DNA from 3 places in the Cytophaga hutchinsonii ATCC 33406 genome. Region 2 is predicted to be linked to each of the others. Evidence: riboswitches for the same ligand, from Rfam matches in the RefSeq annotation. Region 2 holds a riboswitch; each other region holds the start of a gene.

Region 1 (4,726 bases), 970 kb from region 2:
GTCCTGTCATCTTTAAACATTATTCCGAGCACTGCTTTTGTGAATAATTATGTACAGGTCGGTACGCTGATTCAGGGTGGAATCTTTTCACTGATCATGGCCGGTAAATACCAGCAGTATAAACTGAAACATATTCAATCGCAGCAAAAAATGATTGAAGTATTAAAAGAACGTGAGCTCCTGTTAACGAATCAGAATGACACCCTTGAAACTACTGTATATAACCGTACGGAGGAGTTAAAGCGATCAAATAGTGAACTTAATAATCTGAATGAAAAGCTGAATGAACTGGTTTCTCAAAAAACGTGGGAGCTGCAAAAATCAATCGAAGAGATAAACAATACCAACAATCAGCTGCAGCAGTTCAATTATATTACTTCCCATAATTTACGCGGGCCAATCTCAACACTAAAAGGATTATTTGAATTATATAATCAGGAAACGAACCTTTCAGACAAGCATATCTATGTTGACAAAAGCCTTATTGTTATCAATAGAATGGATGAAATTTTACGGGATTTAAATAAAATTCTATCAAATAAAAACACGGAAAAAATAAAAGAGCTGATTGACTTTGATACGATTATTGCAAACAATTTAAAGCAGCTTGATATTAAGAGAAAGAGTGTAAATATTTATATTAATCCCGCCCTTGAAATAACAGGTATTAAGTCTTTTTATGAAAGTATTTTTTACAATCTGTTTTCCAATGCACAAAAATACAAGCACCCGGAAAGATTGTTGCGAATAGACATTCAAATAACGTCGGCAGCTGCAAACTCTTTTACCATCCATATCTCCGACAACGGAATCGGAATGGATGTATCAAAAGTGGGTGATAAATTATTCGGTTTTTATAAACGCTTCCATGTACATGTGGAAGGAAAAGGTTTAGGCCTGTATATTACAAAAAGTCAGGTGGAAATGCTTGGAGGCACAATCCGTGCGGAAAGCGAACTGCATGTAGGCACAACATTTATTATTGAAATACCTTGTTAGATATATACTGCATTTTATATAAAAAATAGCCCATGACTTAAGTCATGGGCTATTTTTTATATAAAATGCATACCGTTTCTTTATCGGTACAGTTTTAGCTTTTCAAATACAATCTAATAGCGTCCCGAATACTTGTAAATGTCTGTTCAAGTAATTCTTCATTCTCTTCCAGCAATGTTACTCTAAAGCCTTTCAGATCCGAACAGAACGAAGAGATCGGAACCACACAAATACCTTTAGCTGCAAGCAGGTAATATACAAAACGTTTATCCAGATCTACATTCGGCTCACTAATCCACTTCTCTACCAACGCCTTGTTTGCAGCGTTCTCAATAGGCAACGTCTGTTTATCATTCAACACACCATCTTTAAATACAATCGTATTATAAAACGCGCCGTATGTTTCATTAAACATCAGCTCAGGAATCTGCCCAAGTATACCCGCTATAATCTTGCTGCGTTTACCGATCTTGCTGTTCAGCTCTTCCCGATAAGGCAGGTAACGCGGATCAGACATGATCACCGGAATAGCCAGCTGCGGAAGCGTTGTAGAACATACTTCAATCATCTTGGCATTATCCAGTGCAGAACAGAATTTATCAAAATCCTGATCTTTTCCACGGTTATAATATTCCATCCACCCGCAACGTGAGCCCGGCCATGGAAATTCTTTTGAAATACCTTTCATTGCAATACCCGGCACATCTTCAATAACTTCGGCTAAAGAATAGGCACGGGCACCGTTATAGGTAATGTTCAGATAAATTTCATCGCTCAGCAAAAACAGATTAAACTCCCGTGCTATTTCAACGATACGTTTCAATGTTTCCAGCGGATAAACCATCCCCGTAGGGTTATCGGGATTAATAATCAGAATACCGATAATGTTCGGATTGTATTTTACTTTATTATACAGATCATCCAGATCCGGATACCAATGATTATTCGGATCTAATTTATACGTGATCGGATCCTGACTTGCGTGCGCTGCTTCAGCAGAAGAGTGCGTAGAATATGCCGGAGATGGCCCGATTACACGGGAACTGCGGCTGATGAACTGATACACTTTTGCAATCGCATCACCCAGACCATTGAAAAATAAAATATCATCGGCCGTTATTTGAGCACCTGCTTTTTTATTATTTAACTCCGCTAAAAATTGACGCGTTTTTAGAATTCCTTTGGAAGGAGAATAACTATAGCTTTTATTATCTAAGGTCAAATTAGAAATAGTTTCTCTGATCCATTGCGGAACGACATTGTTTTTTTGAATAGGATCTCCAATATTTTCAAACACGATTGACTGACCATTCTTATTGATCAGATCAGCCTTTTTTACAATCTCCCTGATTTCGTAGCTGAGCTCCTTTGCTCCATCACTTAATATCTTATTCCTCATTCTAATTTGATTAAAATCCTGCTAATTTAAGAACACTTTATGGGATTGCGTATAGTTTAGCCTTGAAAGTGTAAAGAAAGTTTATTCTGCACGTTGATCATTCTGCAGGCATTCATTTCACCTCTGTAATCACTTTCCAAATATTGCAATTGCAACTAAACAAAAACAGAATATTATTCTGAATAAATTAATAATTTAAATTATTTCAGAATAATATTTGCAATTTATAATATTTAAACTACATTTGTATCACCTACCCAATTGAGGGTCGTGTATTATACAGAACGAAGGGAGAGATTAGGCTCTATGAACTTCTGGCAACCTGCCCACCAAAGCAAGGTGCTAATTCCTACCCATGTGGAACTATAAAAAGTACGACTATGAAAACAAGAAACTGCTGTTAATTCAATCTGCTTTCTTTGAAAGTAACACCGACTGAAATCATAGATTTAATGTCGCCTCTAAATCATTTCATCAACACTCAATTGCTTACTACCATGACAACTACGATTCAATATAAAACATTGACATTTGCTCAAAATACATTCCGTAATACTGAAACGTTTTCAAAAGCGGAATCTGTTTATACACCAAATGCATTTGACGAAGACCTTTCAAATCTGATTAAACCTGCAACAACACTGGCAGACATCCAGCAGACAATCTATGAAGAAAAAATTATCTGGTCTTTAAAAAAATCGAATCCATTATATAGTTCTGTTTTATTTCTGAACTAATTCAAGTGTAATGCAAAACGTGTACTGCATGCACATCACATACAGTACACGTTTCAAATCCGTTATAAATTCATCCAACACCCGCACCTGATTCGTCAACATGTCTTTACCGATCTATATTGTTAATGCCTTTTCGTTTGGACCATTTACCGGAAACCCTGCTGCTGTCTGCCCGCTTGAATCGTGGCCGGCAGACGGTTTACTGCAATCCGTTGCAGCGCAGAATAACCTTTCAGAAACGGCATTCTTTGTAAAAGATCAGGATACATATACGATCCGCTGGTTTACGCCGCAGGTAGAAGTACCGCTTTGCGGGCATGCAACATTAGCAGCTGCACATATATTATTTAATGAATTAAACTATCCGAAAAATGAGATCCGCTTTCGTTCAAAGAGCGGCGAACTAAAGGTTATTAAAGAAAAAGACATTCTCGTATTAAATTTCCCTTCAGATACATTTAAAGAATTGCCGGCTTCAAAAACATATGGTTCAGACCTCGGACTTAACCCTGTTGCCGTTGCTACGGGCAAAAGTTTCATTTTAATTGAGGTAGCAACAGAACAGGAAGTTATAGAAGCTAACCCCGACCTCCAGGTATTAAAAAAATTAGATGCTGCTATAGGTGTAATCATTACAGCAAAAGGAAATACAGCCGATTTCGTGTCACGGTTTTTCGCACCGCAATCCGGCATAGATGAAGACCCTGTTACAGGATCAGCACATTGTTTGCTGATCCCGTACTGGGCGCAAAAACTAAATAAAGACAATCTGTTTGCCAAACAACTCTCTAAACGAGGCGGTATCCTGCATTGTACCTACGGCGGAACCCGGGTATTTATCGGCGGCAAAGCAGAACTTTATTCCAAAGGGGTAATTAATTATGAGTTATAAATTATGAATTATGAATGAAAAAAAAATAACTTACTTCAATAGACGTAAATTTCAGAATTTATTCCTGCGAGAAATTCATAATTTATAACTCATAATTGATAATTAAAAAAGTGTCTGCTTCTCTCGACGACATGCCTGCTTACGAACATTTTCAGGATGAACTGGATCTTGAATTACTTCGTTATGCAAAAATTCATAAACGCAGCAATACAGTTATTGAAAATGAATTTATTCAATTCATCTGCTTTTCCTTATTTTTATCAAAGCCTGCTGAAATCACACCTGAAATTCTACAGCATTTTTCAAATGAACATGGTGCGTGCAAAGATACCATTACAGCCTATCTACAGTTTATGAATGACGATAAAAATTCGTTCTTAAAAAATTCATTTACTGGATTGCTTGCTGCTATCTAAGACAAAAAAATAAGTCCCGCTTCATTAACGGGACTTATTACTATTAAATATTGTTTACTTTTTCAGTTATACCTCTATCGCTACTTCACCATAAGACTTTGTACGCACATTTGCACCCAATTGATTCAGTAAATTATACAAACCGAAATAAGTACGATTAATATAAATACCATGCCGCGAACCACGTGCCTGGCGGGCATCTTTAATTTCTTTTACGTTGCTGATGTGCTCTCCAAAATCATAAATTCTTTTGAAATAGGAATCATCACTGAAGTCGAATGTT
Region 2 (4,726 bases):
TTCATGTTTGCCGTAACCATAGGCATTAATTTTAAAGTATCACTGTATTTGCCTTTAGCCTTAACATCCATTCCAAACAGACCTTTTAATGTTGTTCCTTCTATCGGATAGAATTTTGAAACATCTTCAAGTTTAACTTTGGCGACAACGTTTGCATCAATGTCATATGGATTCATACCATTCATCAGTAATCTGGCATCGATCGGGTTTTGTCCCATATCCATATGGAATTTTTTCAGATCAACAATCATATGGTCAATAACGCCATCTTTGTCGTCCACATGTAAATCAAGATTAATATTCTTAACGGCATCCGGTAAGTCAGGATATTGAAAATAACCATCTTTGATAAGCATGTTCAAGCCAAAACCCGGCATGGTTGTTTCGTTGTAAACTCCTTTCACATAACCGTCAAAACCAATGATACCTTCTGTTTTTACTTTTTCAAAATCTTTGTTGTATACCGCAGGTAAAAGAGATAATAAATTTTTAAAATCTGTTTCTTTTGCATTGTATGTGATATCCATTTTGATATCATCCGTAGGCATTTCAATAGCACCGTTGAACCCGAATTTAAAATCATTGATAGCAAATTCATTGTCTAAAAATTTATAAACAGATTTTGCTAAATCAATATTCATAGCAGCATCAGCTGTTACCGTTTGTCCGTCTAAGTATTTTGTACCATCGTATTCAACAAGTACGTTGGTTGATTTTGTATATGTTTTGAGATCATATACATCCGCCATTATATCGCCGCTACCTTTGTGGTCCAGATGTTTCAGTTCAGCATACATAGGCATTGTCTGATCATCATAAATGATTGTGCCATCTTTGATTTCCCATTTTTCAATACTCAGGTTTAGCGTGCTAGGTTCTTCAGGTGCAGCAGGCGCTTGTGTTGTATCCGGGTAAGTAATATCCCAGCTCATCTTACCGCTTTTGTCAAAAATTGTAACAATTTTAGGCTGATCCAGAAATACACCTTTAACTTTTATCTGATCTCCTGAAATAACACTCATGATATCGATTGTTAAACTGAATTGCTTTGCTGCGAAAAGCGTATCGCCTTTGAATTCTGTTACATTCGACACCAATCCCAATTCATCGATAGAGACTGTAAGGTTCGGGAAGTGAGAGAAAAGCGACAGGCTAAAAGATTCGGCGTTATACCAAACCTGTCCGTTGATATTTTTTTTGATCTGTTCGTCTATTATTCCTTTGATTTTATCCTTGAATAAAAAGGGCAGGATAAGCATAGCTAATAATAAGACTCCGATAGATATACCAGAGATCTTTAAGAATTTTTTCATACCTAGTATTTGTTGAGTTGAAAAGGAAATAAAATTCGGTTTGTACAATATTATATGACAAACGAAATTTACTAAAAAATCGTGCTTTTATGCTAGAATTAAAGGCTTTTTATTGAATAATACTTATTCGAGATAAAAATTCCGGATAACAACATCCAGTTTGTCCGTTTCCGTTAAAAACCCATCGTGGCCATACAGAGAATCAATGCATACATATTGTGCTCCGGAGATATGCTTCGCAACGTATTCCTGTTCGCAAACCGGAAATAAAATATCTGAAGAAATACCGATGACAAGTGTTTTAGAGCGGATAGATGCTAATGCTGCTGCAGCACTTTCTCTGTTTCTTCCTACATGATGACTGTCCATTGCTTTAGACAGATACCAATAGGAGTGGCAGTTGAAGCGTTTTACTAATTTATCACCCTGGTAATGCTGATAGGTAATAGCTCTGTAATCATCCGTTTTAGAAGAGTCTTCTTCACGCTGTGTTTCTACATAGGTCTCGTAACTTCTGTAGGAAAGCATAGCTATAGAGCGTGCCGTTTTCAACCCTTCTCTGCCTGCGTCAAGCGAAGGATTTTTCCATGTAGGGTCCATGTCTATTGCCATACGCTGCGACTCATTAAAGGCAATGCCCCAGGGAGAGTGAAATGCATTTGTAGATAATAGTATAAGATGCTGAAATAAATGAGGCTGTTGAATGGCCCACTCCATCGCTTGCTGCCCGCCCAGAGAACCGCCAATAAGTGTATGAATTTTTTTTATTTCTAAGTGTTCTCTCAGTATATCATGAATGGTAACCATGTCGCGGATGGTGACAACCGGGAAGGAAAGGAAGTATGGTTTATTTGTTTCCGGATTTGTTTCTGTTGGTCCGGTAGTGCCGTAGCAGGAAGATAGAATATTGGCGCACACGATAAAGTGTTCTTGCGGATTATATAAATAATCTGTACCAACAAGACCCGGCCACCAGGATTCTACATCGGAATTAGCGGTAAGCGCATGGCAAACCCAAATGATATTATCTTCATCTGCATTTCTGATGCCTGAAGTGGAATATTGAATGCGGACTTCGGGTAAAACAGCGCCGGACTCAAGCGTAACCGGAGATTTGTGCGTATAAATATGATACTCCATTATTGCAACGCAGTTAAACGTTCAACAATAGAAATCCCTGTAAAATACACTGTAGAAGTGTAAGAGCAGAAATGGGTAAGAGATAATGCTGTTGCTCGACTTTCGTCAAGTAGGGTGTTTTTAATCATATGCAATTAATTTATATGCCCTGTTTATTCAGGTCAGGAATTAGCACCTTTCTGGATTTGCTCCCGGAGGTTGCTAGAGGTTCAAAGAGCCCGTTCTCTCCCCTCTTCTTTATAAATCAACTACTACGTAATTGATTTTGAGTAGACAAAAATAGGCATGTCAATTAGAAAAACAAACTTTTATTTTGCATTCCACATAAAAATCTGGCGTTTGATTCAATTTATGAGCGAAAGAGCAGTGGTTTATTGTTTTAAAATAACTTCATACAGAATATTTAAAAAATGATATTGCTGTATCTTAGGGAGTTCTAAAATGAATATAGCTTAAAACAACTTTAGCTATGCATTCCCGTTATATACAATATAATATATTTAAGAGCGTATTGTTGAATTGTTCTTAAAATATTTATTTATTGCATGTTGTACTAAGTTACATTAGTGGCCACAAACCGTCAATCTTTCAATAATTCCAAATCAACTTTTTAAAAAGTACATTCAAATTCGTTTGAAAGAAAATAGTTAAATGACTCAATATAAAAATCCAAATTATTGGTTCTTGTTACTATCTGCAGTGTTAATGACCGCAATCGCAGTAATAAGTTATTTCTGTCCGAGCAAACTCCCATTTGCTACGGAAGGGGTGCCAATAAAATTGTACCGGTTAAATTATGGAATTATAGCACTTATGATTTTGCTGACAAATAATCTAACAGCAATAAGAGCATATTTGATTATTACAGGGTGGATTATGATTTTCTTTGTTGTTTCTACCTGGATAAACCTCCCAATAGAAGATGTTCTGCATTTTACCAAACAAGACAATATTTTACACTCAAATGTGGGTGTGATTTCTATTTTTATCGGAGTCATTTATAGCCAGACTCCGACAGAAAAGTCTCTATAAAATATTTAGGGCCTGCTCTTTTATTTTTTCCAGTTCCTCTTTCATCTGTACAACATAACGCTGGATATTTGCATCATTTGCTTTAGAACCAATCGTATTGATTTCACGGCCGATCTCCTGCGCGATGAATCCTAATTTCTTTCCACTAGGCTCAGGAATATCCATGGATTCTAAAAAATAATTTAAGTGGCTGCGCAAACGCACTTTTTCCTCGCTGATATCAAGTTTTTCAATATAGAAAATCAATTCCTGCTCAAAACGGCTGTTGTCTAATTGTTCGGATTTGCTGAATTCATCAAAATGCTGTCTGATGCGTGTACGAATAGCTTCGATGCGCTGTGGGTCAAATACTTCAACCTGAGTCAAGCAGTCGGCAATCGTTTTAATATATTCCTTAAATTTTAACGCAAGTGTGTTTCCTTCATCTGTCCGGAATTCATTGCACTTGGCAATAGCATCCAGCAAAACTTTTTGAATCAGCAGCCAGTCTTCCGTATTATCCGGATTTTCAACTTCAGATTCCATCGCCTTAGGCATTTGCAGTGCTAACTTAAATAAATCTGACGAGTCAACAATACCTATAGCATCAGCCGTTTCCTTAAGGTCTTTGTAATATAATGCAACCAGTTCTCTATTGATAAATACTTTTGGCTTAACACCTCCCTTTGATTGAACATCTATGCTCAAGCCCACTTTTCCACGCTCAACCGTATTGTTCAGCAGGTTTCTTATTTCAAGTTCTCTATCAGAATACTCTTTTGAAAGCCGTAGATTTAAATCTAAAAATTTAGAGTTAAGGGATTTAATTTCTACAGTAACTGAAATTTTATCGTTCTCAGCAGTCTGGGAACCGTAACCTGTCATTGATTTAATCATAAGAGAATACTTGTATTTAGCGCAATATAGTGAAAAGTAAAAAAGAACCTAAAGACTCTGAAGCGCTATGTAAGGAAAAGCAAAAAGGTCATGCACTTTTGCATGACCTTTCAGTTATTATATTAAACTAATTTATTCGCAACTAAATATTCAGCAATTTGAACTGCATTTGTAGCAGCACCTTTACGCAGGTTATCTGCAACGATCCATAAATTCAATGTTTTCGGCTGAGATTCATCTCTGCGTATGCGGCCAACAAAGACTTCATCTCTGTTATGCGCGTCCATTGGCGTAGGATACTCTAATTTAGACGGATTGTCTTTAACAATGATACCCGGAGCTTTAGAAAGTAATTCTTTTACTTC
Region 3 (4,726 bases), 2.0 Mb from region 2:
AGAGATTATTTTTTTGTAGCTGAATACAATCCCGAATATTTTTTTGGCAAGCAGCATTTCAACTCCGATGAAAGCCAGTACTGCCAGTATCCCCCATGCGTATATAGTCATATAGGTTCTGTTTTTAAATTAGAATAAATAAAAAGGCCCGGTTAAACACTTGTTTTAACCGAGCCTTGAATAGAACGTTCATTAACCTACGTTTGCGTATGCAAATGTTTCGGTGTTAAAATAACTTTCCAATGCTTCGTTAAACTGCTCCGGACGCTCCATCATAGGTGCGTGCCCGCATTCTTCAATGATACGAAGCTCGGTGTTTCCGGAAAGTAATTTTTTAAATTTATAAGCAATCTCAAGCGGTGTAATCCTGTCCTGTCTGCCCCATACAAGTAACGTTGGAGTAGTTATCTGTTTTAACGCATCTGCAACATTATTCCCGTTTGCAGCACGCACGATTTTAATAACACGAATCGATTTGCGTATATCGTTTACTGTTTCAAAGACCTGATCAACCAGATTTTTAGTAACAATATTGTCGTTGTGGAATGTATAACGTACACGGTCTTCGATATAAGCATAGTCACCACGTTTCGGATAACTTGCCCCCATAGTGCTTTCATATAAACCAGCGCTGCCCGTTAACACCAAACGGATCACCTTTTCAGGATACGCAACAGAATACAAAATTGCTACCTGTCCGCCTAAAGAATTTCCAACCAGATTGAAACGCTCTATTTTTAATTCTGTAACCAATTCATGAAGATACGTTACCAAACCATCCAGACCATCTTTTTGCATGGTGCCATCATAGATCGGCATAATAGGTACAACAACGCGATAGCTCTTACTGAAATGATCGATCGTTGCTTTCCAGTTGCTAAGCTCACCAAACAATCCGTGCAGGAAAATAATTGTTTCGCCTTCTCCTTTTTCATGGAAGTTAAAAATCTGACGTTTTTCTGATTTATTGTTCTTGAATATCATGGCTGCTATTTATTTAAATGTGTAATTTATTTTATTAAAATATCTGTTAGTAAAAACTATTAGTTTCTTCTTTTATATGTAGTGGCATTAGCTGTCAGTAATTGTTTCAATTCGAAATCAAATACCTGCTTCAATTTATTTTCCTTGGTAATATTCTGCTTAAACTCAACGCTTCCTTTCAGTATTGAAAACACTTTTTGAAAATAATTTAAGACACGTGTATAATCTTCCGTTCTGATCTGGATAAAAAATTCTTTTCTTTCTGAATCAACTTCCACCTGTACACCATTCACATTCCCTGATCTGAATAAGCCTTTCAGTAACGAATAGCTATAATCGTTATCCCATAAGCTGAATTTAAACGTATAACCGTAGCCGCCTTTAAAATAAAGCTCAGCGTGTATATGGCTTTCTGCCGATTTCAAACCCGGATAATTAATTTCCATAATGTCTTCCTGATTGTTTAACCAGCGGGCCACATAGTTTGCCGTTCTTGAATAATCACCAAATTTGCGTGAAGCTTTTTTTACCAGCTTTTCAAGATAATCTTCCTTGTCTGCAAATAAATACGTCCACTTAGTATGCAGTATCCGGTTATTTTTTTGAACCCCCAGAACCGTTTTTCCTAAAACTTTATCCTTATTTGAATGCAGAATTCCATTTTCACCTTCAACAATAAATGCATGTACGCGATGCTTACTGAATAACTCAATCGAAGATGTATCGATCAGAACGAAATCCGCTCCGTCTTTCAATGGAGAATAAATGTGCCCAAGGCCGCCGAACGTGTTATCAAACACAACCGGAATATTCAGGCTATGTGCCTTCTGGATAATGTATCCGTAATCCTGTACATTCAATGTCTGCTGTTGAATCGTAGAAATATATACAACATCGATGGCATTTGTAAGAATAGATTCCCAATCATCTGCTGAATAATTTTCAGTATAGATTATTGATACACTTTTGCGCTGAAAGATTGCGGTATCTTCAAGCCACTCTCTTTTGGATTGAAAACTTAAAACAGTACCTCCTTTAGGTAACAGGTTTTTAATTAATGAAAAACGTGCCGAACGGAATGTTTTTTTAGCAAGTGCATTTACACCGCTTTCTATTGAAGCAATCTGTTTTTCTACTTCCAGTAATTGGTGGTTGGTAGAAATGGAATGCGAAATTTTATTTATTTCTGAAAGTGTATATACTGGACGATTGGATAGTGTTATAGCTGTCATGATAATACGTGTTAAATGAGTAAATAAATTAAAGATTGGCTGAAAGAGGCCGGTGATTTTAGTTTCAACAACAGGCTGTGGCTAAACTAAAATGAAGTGAGGTCAAAAGTTGTTTTTTCATACGATGGTAATTTATAGTTCCCTTTTATTTTTGGGCAGGTTTAGCACCGTTCTTTAAGTCGGTTGCTATAGGATCATTGAGCCTGCTCTCTTCCCTATTCTGTATAAATGCTGTGCGCTTAGCACTAACTGAATGTAAAATTGCATCATTTATTTTAATAATGCAAGTATCTCTATCGGTTTAATAGAGATTAATTTTAATAAACTGATTAACAGAATATTAATTACTCATAAATATTTCCACATAACAAAAAATGGCGTAATTGTTTCACAAATGTATACTCTAATAATAGAGAATGTTTCAGCCGTTTATGTAAGCTTAAATAAATGAAAGCAATGTAAAATTAAAGCGTTAATTTTACATGGAATAACGAATATGATGATAGAAGTAGGAAAAAATAATGTCTTAACTGCTTTACGCATGACAAGCGTAGGTATGTATCTGGGCAACGATGAAGGCGAAGAGGTTTTATTACCTAATAAATATGTACCCGATGATTTCAATGTAGATGACAGCATTGATGTCTTTATATACAAGGATTCCGAAGACCGCATTATTGCAACAAACCTGGAACCTAAAATTAAATTAAATGAGTTTGCTTGTTTGATTTGTAAAGATGTAAACAACATTGGTGCTTTCCTGGATTGGGGCCTGGAAAAAGATCTGCTTGTTCCCTTTCGTGAACAAGGCAAAAAAATGGAAGTTGGCAAACGCTATCCGGTTTATCTGTATCTGGATGAACGCACAGGCAGACTAGCCGCGTCCAGCAAGATAGAGAGCTTTATTGAAAAACAGAACATCAGATTAGAAGTGGGTGAAAAAGTTAATTTGTTGATTTGTTATACCAGTGATCTTGGTGTGAATGTAATCATCAATAATACCTACAAAGGAATTATCTATCACAACGATCTCTTCACGTATATTTCCATTGGCGATAAAGTTGAAGGATATATTAAAAATATCCGTGAAGAAGGAAAGATTGATGTAACGCTGCAGAAGCTTGGCTACAGCCAGATTGAAGACGCTGCAGAAAAAATCTTATCAAAACTTCGTGCCTCTGCGGGTGTTTTAAAATTAACGGACAAAAGTGATTCAGAAGAAATCATGTTCCGCTTGCAGATGAGTAAAAAGAATTTTAAGAAAGCAATCGGTGGTTTATATAAACAAGGGCTGATCCGTCTGGAAGAAGACGGCATATATCTGGTCTAACGTTATTGATCCCATAAACCTATGAAATTTGAAGTCCTGTTTATCTGCAGGACTTTTTTTATATACAAAAAGTGCAAAATTATTTTTAGAATGCTTTTGCTTTTTTTCACCATATAATCTTTGGTGGTATTTCCTTTCCTAGTATTGATTTGAATTGCCTATTACAAAACAGCCAAATATTTAAAATTTTACCTGATTTATAATGATTTAATGTATTGCAAATATTACCCTAGTAACTTGGTAGATATAATAGATTATATCTACATTTGATTTATAAATCATTATTTAATCCAAATTAAGAGGAAAAATGTCAGACGTAAACAAACAAACAGCCCTTGGTGATGTAGCCGCAAGGCAATTAGCCATAGCAACCAGAACGGTACCACAAATGGTAGCAATTACCCCAAGGTGGTTAACGCATTTATTGAATTGGATTCCTGTAGAATCAGGTGTATACCGTTTAAACAAAGTAAAAGACGGCAGTGTAGCTGAAGTAGATTGTTCAGGCAGAGACGAACGCGAATTACCGCATACCTTCATTGATTATGTTGAAAATCCACGTGAGTATAATCTGAGTGCTGTAAACACGGTGCTTGATGTACATACGCGTGTATCAGACTTATACAGCAAACCCTACAATCAGATCAGCGAACAGTTACGCTTAACGATCGAAAGCATCAAGGAACGTCAGGAAAGTGAATTGATCAACAACAGAGAATATGGGTTGTTAGCAAGTGTTGCTACTGCGCAGCGTATCAAAACACGTGTAGGTGCCCCTACTCCGGATGACTTTGATGAACTCATCACTAAAGTATGGAAAGAACCGGGTTTCTTTTTATTGCACCCCTTAGCGATTGCAGCCTTTGGCCGTGAGTGTACACGCAGAGGTGTTCCACCTCCAACGGTTTCTCTTTTCGGTTCTCAGTTCATTACGTGGAGAGGTATTCCATTGATCCCTTCGGATAAACTGCCGATTGAAAATGGCAGAACAAAAATCTTATTATTACGCACAGGTGAAAGCCGTCAGGGTGTTGTAGGTCTTTATCAGCCGGGCTTGCCGGGCGAACAGTCTCCAGGCTTAGCAGTACGCTTTATGGGCATCAACGATAAAGCCATTGCTTCTTATTTAGTATCACTATACTGTTCATTAGCTGTATTGGTTGACGATGCCATTGCAGTG

What was found. Region 2 has a riboswitch for S-adenosylmethionine ahead of metX (homoserine O-acetyltransferase family protein). Riboswitches for the same ligand answer to the same signal wherever they lie in the genome.
Region 1: linked by a shared signal. The riboswitch ahead of CHU_RS04820 (hypothetical protein) and the one ahead of metX (homoserine O-acetyltransferase family protein) in region 2 are both predicted to bind S-adenosylmethionine.
Region 3: linked by a shared signal. The riboswitch ahead of CHU_RS08855 (PLP-dependent transferase) and the one ahead of metX (homoserine O-acetyltransferase family protein) in region 2 are both predicted to bind S-adenosylmethionine.

Annotation. Positions count from the first base shown of each region.
Region 1 is NC_008255.1:1,134,242-1,138,967, reverse strand. It holds gene CHU_RS04830 (sensor histidine kinase) at 1-999, shown strand, start outside; gene CHU_RS04825 (pyridoxal phosphate-dependent aminotransferase) at 1,094-2,398, opposite strand; SAM riboswitch class I at 2,671-2,770, shown strand; gene CHU_RS04820 (hypothetical protein) at 2,851-3,135, shown strand; gene CHU_RS04815 (PhzF family phenazine biosynthesis protein) at 3,236-4,027, shown strand; gene CHU_RS04810 (hypothetical protein) at 4,138-4,443, shown strand; gene CHU_RS04805 (ABC1 kinase family protein) at 4,510-4,726, opposite strand, start outside.
Region 2 is NC_008255.1:162,776-167,501, forward strand. It holds gene CHU_RS00690 (AsmA-like C-terminal region-containing protein) at 1-1,313, opposite strand, end outside; gene metX (homoserine O-acetyltransferase family protein) at 1,437-2,453, opposite strand; SAM riboswitch class I at 2,590-2,699, opposite strand; gene CHU_RS00700 (hypothetical protein) at 3,105-3,485, shown strand; gene CHU_RS00705 (YicC/YloC family endoribonuclease) at 3,480-4,361, opposite strand; gene CHU_RS00710 (aspartate-semialdehyde dehydrogenase) at 4,484-4,726, opposite strand, start outside.
Region 3 is NC_008255.1:2,125,895-2,130,620, forward strand. It holds gene CHU_RS08845 (sterol desaturase family protein) at 1-111, opposite strand, end outside; gene CHU_RS08850 (alpha/beta fold hydrolase) at 193-984, opposite strand; gene CHU_RS08855 (PLP-dependent transferase) at 1,044-2,216, opposite strand; SAM riboswitch class I at 2,346-2,447, opposite strand; gene CHU_RS08860 (CvfB family protein) at 2,713-3,546, shown strand; gene CHU_RS08865 (family 2A encapsulin nanocompartment shell protein) at 3,854-4,726, shown strand, end outside.